2 regions of the Variovorax sp. GrIS 2.14 genome follow, and region 1 is predicted to be linked to the other one. Evidence: predicted binding sites of a transcription regulator. Region 1 holds the regulator's gene; the other holds the start of a gene.
The links. The regulator LexA, encoded in region 1, represses DNA repair genes until DNA is damaged. The targets are predictions, from matches to a motif close to ACTGTATNNNNATACAGT.
Positions count from the first base shown of each region.

Region 2: recA (recombinase RecA) is a predicted target of LexA. The motif match lies at 1,257-1,274, and genes of this name have one in related genera.

Region 1 covers NZ_JBJXIA010000006.1:42,881-46,086, reverse strand. The annotation lists gene RCH10_RS11935 (D-2-hydroxyacid dehydrogenase family protein) at 1-714, opposite strand, end outside; gene RCH10_RS11930 (hypothetical protein) at 798-1,163, opposite strand; gene lexA (transcriptional repressor LexA) at 1,304-1,978, opposite strand; gene RCH10_RS11920 (asparaginase) at 2,051-3,070, shown strand; gene adk (adenylate kinase) at 3,148-3,206, opposite strand, start outside.
Region 2 covers NZ_JBJXIA010000001.1:286,307-289,512, reverse strand. The annotation lists gene recX (recombination regulator RecX) at 1-71, opposite strand, end outside; gene recA (recombinase RecA) at 101-1,210, opposite strand; gene RCH10_RS01405 (MarR family transcriptional regulator) at 1,356-1,829, shown strand; gene RCH10_RS01400 (response regulator) at 1,857-2,531, shown strand; gene RCH10_RS01395 (sensor histidine kinase) at 2,528-3,206, shown strand, end outside.

The sequences.
Region 1 (3,206 bases):
GGTCGGCTTCATGCGAGACAAGTCCTCCAGCTTGACGGCACCGCGCGTCTCTTCGTTGAGCCGTAGGTGGACCGACAGCACGTCTGCGGCCATGAAGAAGGCCTCTCGGCTCGGCGCGACCTGAAAGCCATCGGAGCGCGCCTTGGCGCAGCTGGCCTCACGGCCCCAGATCACCACCTGCATACCAAATGCCTGGCCGTAGCGCGCGACCAGTTGACCGATACGGCCGTAGCCCCATATGCCGAGCGTCTTGCCCTTCAGCACCGAGCCGAGGCCGAAATTGGCCGGCATCGACGCCGATTTAAGGCCTGACTGCTGCCACGCGCCGTGCTTCAGATTGCTGATGTACTGCGGCAGACGGCGCATCGCCGACATGATGAGCGCCCACGTCAGCTCGGCCGGGGCCAGTGGCGAGCCGGAACCTTCTGCCACCGCAATACCTTGCTCGCTGCACGCGGTGACGTCAATGTGACTGCCGACGCGGCCGGTCTGCGAAATCAGTTTGAGCTTGGGAAGCTTCTCGACCAGCTGCCGCGATATCTGCGTCCGCTCGCGAATGAGCACGATCACATCGGCGTCTTTCAAGCGCACCGAAAGTTGTCCGATGCCTTTGACGGTGTTCGTATAAACCTTGGCTGCGTAGGCGTCGAGTTTGGCGGCGCAGCGCAGCTTGCGCACCGCGTCCTGGTAGTCGTCGAGGATCACAATGTTCATGACGTGCCATTGTGCCTCGCGTCATCGGCCTTAACAGGCAGTCGACGTCGTTGTCGCCACGTAAGGCGGCAACGAAATGTTCGTCAGTGAAGTCGATGGCGACCGTCGACTGTCTCGGCAGCCTCGAGTGCGGCCAGTCGATCTAGTTCGGCGCACACGTCCGCTATGCGACCCGAAATCACCACGCGGCCCGTGCGACGACCGGGCTCCTGCGGGTCAACGACACGCACCACGCGCAGCGGACGCGACGGCGAAACGGCGCTTGCGCAACCCGGCTCCGCCGCCCGCGAACCACATGACGGCCTGACCGCGACATAGCGCAAGCCGGTCGCGTTTCTGCGCGGCGATGCGGCGAGCCCTCTATTGGGCAACCAGCGATCGGCCAGCAACTGCATCGGCATCCATAGGTCGGCGAAGAGGTCTGAAAAAGTAAGCGAAGCGAGTCCCATGCGATCTCCAAATAGGTCAGAGGTTGAACACAGGCAGGATTGCTTGAACGGCTGTGCCAGGGTGATGGCTCTTCGCCATACGCCCGCCACCTGTCGCAGCCGGTTTTTGCGCGCTGAATGCGCGTAAGAAAGGTACTACCTCACATCAGCATCGTGTTGCGGATGAGGCCAACGGCGAGCCCTTCGATCTCGAAAGGTTCGCCAGGCTGCACGATGATGGTTGGATAATCTGGATTCTCGGCGTGTAGCTCGATGACTTGCTTGTTGCGGCGCAAACGTTTGACGGTCACTTCATCGCCCAGTCGCGCCACCACTATCTGCCCGTTACGCGCCTCCTTGGTGGACTGCACAGCCAGCAGGTCGCCATCCATGATCCCCGCGTCGCGCATCGACATGCCGCGGACCTTGAGCAAATAGTCGGGCTGCCGCTGGAACAGCGTGTTCTCGACGTAGTAGGTTCGATCGACATGCTCTTGCGCGAGGATGGGCGAACCGGCGGCTACGCGACCAATCAGCGGCAGCGCCAGTTGAGCCATGCCCGGCAGTGAAAGCGAAAACTGGTTGTTGCGCGACTCGTTGAGCGAACGGAGCGCATCGCCCCGAAGCCGGATGCCGCGCGACGTGCCACTGATGAGGTCGATGACGCCCTTGCGTGCCAAGGCCTGTAAGTGCTCTTCTGCCGCATTGGCCGATTTGAAGCCGAGTTCGGTTGCGATTTCTGCACGGGTGGGCGGCGCACCAGTGCTCGCGATGGCGCTCTGGATAAGGTCCAGAATTTGTTGCTGGCGGGCGGTAAGCTTCACTGCGAATTGCATGGGAACTCCTTGCGGCACTGGTTGAATGTCCAGTAGCTGTATTTTTAAACAGTTTTTCAAAGTTTGCAAGCCATGATGAAGTCAGAGGGATCGGAAGTGCGTCGCCTTGTGGTGCTGGGCACCGGGGGCACGATCGCCGGCCGTGCGGCATCCGCTGGGGACAACCTCGGCTACACCGCGGGCGAGGTGGGCGTCGCAGCTCTGCTCGCTGGGATTGGAGCGCCATCTGGCGTGACGCTAGTTGCCGAACAGGTCGCGCAGCTCGACAGCAAGGACATGAGCTTCGATGTGTGGCACAAGCTGGCGCAACGATGCATGCATTGGTCGAACGTGCCCGACGTGATCGGCATCGTCATCACGCACGGCACCGACACGCTCGAAGAGACAGCGTTTTTTTTGCACTCTGTGTTGCCTGCGGAGAAGCCCGTGGCGCTGACTTGCGCTATGCGCCCGGCCTCCGCACTCGCGCCCGATGGTCCGCAAAATGTGCGCGATGCGATTGCCGTAGCAGCGACCGCGGGCGCCCGCGGCGTGACCGTGGTGTGTGCAGGCACCATTCACAGCGCCATCGATGTCCAGAAGGTACACACCTACCGGCTCGATGCCTTCGCGTCCGGGGACGCCGGGCCGCTTGGCTATGTGGAAGAAGGGGCGGTGCGCCGCCTCCGTGACTGGCCGGGCGCCCCTGACGCCAAGGTCGGTACTGCCGGCCTCGACGCAGCAGTCAAACTCAAAGTGATCAGCACGGACGTCGAATGGCCGCGCGTGGAGATCATCATGAGCCACGCGGGTGCGACCGGTGCAGTCATCGATGCGCTGATGGCGCATGGCGCGGAGGATGCGGCCGGTCCGGTCCGCGGCCTCATCCTCGCTGCGACGGGCAACGGCACGCTGCACCACGCGATCGAAGCGGCCGCGGCTCGAGCGCACGCGGCCGGCATCGAAGTTCGACGTGCAACACGCTGCGTCAACGGCCGCATCCTGCCGCGCGGTGACGACACGTGGCCCGACGCCGGCGGCTTGTCCCCGGTCAAAGCGCGCATCGCGTTGATGCTTGAGTTGATGTTGGCTTCGCCACCTGTTTCGGCTTGAGGTGGCCTGGGGCTCAACCCATCAAAGGCGCAAAAAAAGCCGCCGCAGCGACTTCTTCGTTCGCCTCGAAGGCTACCTCAGCTGCTCAAAGCCGTCAGCGCGCGTTGCGTGATTTCGTCAACCGAGCCCACGCCAC
Region 2 (3,206 bases), on a different contig from region 1:
GGCCGCGAGTGTTCGCGCTGACTCAGCAAACGCAGGGCGCGGCCCTTGAGAGACGGGGCAGCAAAGGCCATGCGGAACCTGCGTCGCGTCGCTCTGCTTCTTACTTGTCGGCTTGCTCGGCTTTTTCGGCCTTTTCAGCCTTGGGCGCCTTCACCGGCTTGGCCTCTACCAGCTCGGCCAGGACAGGGATGCCCAGCGATTCGCGCACCTTGTTCTCGATCTCGCGCGACAGCGTGGGGTTCTCGCGCAGGAACTCGCGCGCGTTGTCTCGGCCCTGACCGATTTTTTCGCCGTTGTAGGCGTACCAGGCGCCCGACTTGTCGACGATCTTGGCGGTCACGCCCATGTCGATGATTTCGCCTTCGCGGCTGATGCCCTCGCCGAACAGGATGTCGAACTCCGCCGTCTTGAAAGGCGGGCTGACCTTGTTCTTGACGACCTTGACCTTGGTCTCGTTGCCGATCGCTTCTTCGCCCTTCTTGATGGTGCCGATGCGACGAATGTCGAGCCGGACTGACGCGTAGAACTTGAGCGCATTGCCGCCAGTGGTGGTTTCGGGCGAGCCGAACATCACGCCGATCTTCATGCGGATCTGGTTGATGAAGATGACCATGCAGTTGGTCTTCTTGATGCTGGCGGTCAGCTTGCGCAGCGCCTGGCTCATCAGGCGGGCCTGGAGACCGGGCAACGAGTCGCCCATGTCGCCTTCGATTTCGGCACGCGGCGTGAGCGCGGCGACCGAGTCGATCACGATCAAATCGACGGCACCTGAACGCACCAGTGAATCGACGATTTCGAGCGCCTGCTCGCCGGTGTCGGGCTGGCTGATCAGCAGGTCGGACAGGTTCACGCCCAGCTTTTGCGCGTACTGCACGTCGAGCGCGTGTTCGGCGTCGACGAAGGCGCAGGTGCCTGACTGCTTTTGCATTTCGGCGATCACCTGAAGCGTGAGCGTGGTCTTGCCCGAGGATTCAGGGCCGTAGATTTCGATGACCCGGCCGCGCGGCAGGCCGCCGACGCCCAACGCGATGTCAAGGCCGAGCGAGCCGGTCGACACAACCTGCACGTCTTCCAGCGCCTCGCCTTCACCGAGCCGCATGATCGTTCCCTTGCCGAACTGCTTCTCGATTTGAGCGAGTGCAGCCTGCAGTGCCTTGGCCTTTTCGCTGCCTGCGACTGAAATGCTGGTGCCTTTGACGAGTGCGTCCATTTGAGAATCTCCTTGAATATCAACGGGTTGGAATGACTTCGATCCATCTGCTTTTAACTACAGGCTGGATGCTTGAACAGTAGTGTAGAGGCTCATTGGTTTAAGTAAACCCGTTTTTTAGTCAGTTTGAGTTACCATTAAAGCCATGACTCTCGACCCCGAAAACGCATGGCGCCAAACCCATTTGGGCCGACTGCTCGGCCATGCGATGCGCCGCTTCGACGAACGCGTGCTGGCACTCATGGCGCACGACGTCGACGTGCCGCTGGCGCTCTCGAATCTGGCTGCGCGCTCGCAGATCAGCGCGGCGCACATCCACATCACGCGTCACTTGGCACGCGATGGCGCGCGGCTCACTGCGCTGGCCGCGAGCGCCGGCATGACGAAGCAGGCCATGGGCACGCTGGTCGATCAATGCGAAGCCTGGGGCCTGGTCACCCGTGGCCCTGACCCGCTCGACGCGCGTGCACGCCGCGTGCAGTTCACCGCCGACGGGCTGGCCTGGCTCGAAGCTTTTCGCAAAGCCGTCGCGCAAGCGGAAGACGAGTTTCGTGCCAGCGTCGGAAACGACATCGCCACCGTGGTAACCATTGGCCTCGAAGCTTATGCCGCAGCCTAGAATTTGCGCAACAAGCCGGAGGTGGCGATGCGGATTCTGATTGCAGAAGATGACCAGGTGCTGGCCGATGCCCTGCTGCGCAGCCTGCGCACCTCGGGTGCGGCAGTCGACCACGTGGCCACCGGCTCGCAAGCCGATGCGGCGTTGATGACCAACAGCGAATTCGACCTGTTGATCCTCGACCTAGGCCTGCCAAACATGCACGGCCTTGAAATCCTCAAGCGCCTGCGCGCCCGTGGCTCACAGCTCCCGGTGCTGGTGCTCACCGCGGCCGACAGCGTCGAAGAGCGCGTCAAGGGCCTCGACTACGGGGCCGACGATTACATGGCCAAGCCGTTCTCGTTGCAGGAGCTCGAAGCCCGCGTGCGCGCCCTCACGCGGCGCGGAATGGGCGCCACCAGCAACGCCATCAAGCACGGCCCGCTGGTGTACGACCAGGCAGGTCGCGTGGCGACCATCGACGGCAAGACGGTCGAACTCTCGGCGCGCGAGCTTGGCCTGCTCGAAGTGCTACTGCAGCGGGCGGGGCGCCTGGTGAGCAAAGACCAACTGGTCGAACGGCTGTGCGAATGGGGCGAAGAAGTGAGCCTCAACGCCATCGAGGTTTACATCCATCGCCTGCGCAAGAAGATCGAGAAAGGTCCGGTGCGCATCGCGACCGTTCGCGGCCTCGGTTATTGCCTGGAGAAGATTCCGGCGTGAAGCTCTTCCAGCGCGGCCAGCGCTCCCTGTTCGGGGAAATCCTCGACTGGATGCTGACCCCGCTGCTGCTGCTGGTGCCGGTCAGCATCGGCCTCACATGGCTGGTGGCGCAGGGCATCGCCAACGCGCCCTTCGATCGCGCGCTGGAGTACAACGTGCAGACGCTGGCCAAGCTGGTCACGGTGCAGGGCGACCACGTGCTGTTCAACCTGCCGCAGCCGGCACGCGAGATCCTGCGAGCCGACGACACCGACCACGTCTACTACCAGGTGCTGACGTCGAGCGGCGAATCGCTCGGTGGCGACCACGACATACCACCCCCACCCGAAGACGAATCCGCCACCATCGGCTCGGTGCACATGCGAGATGCCGAGATGCGGGGCGCGACGGTGCGCGTGGCCTACACCTGGGTCCAGCCGCCGCTCGAAACGGCACCGCTGGTGCTCGTGCAGGTGGCAGAGACCCGCGAAAAACAGCAGGTGCTGGCGACTGAAATCATCAAGGGCGTGCTGCTGCCGCAGTTCGCCATCCTGCCGCTCGCCATCCTCTTGATCTGGCTCGCACTCGTGCGCGCCATCAAGCCGCTTTCGGAACTGGAAGAGCGAATCCGCGAGCGCAAGCCCGATGACCTGAGCCCGCTAGACGATCGGCTGGTGCCTTACGAAGTCGCGCCTT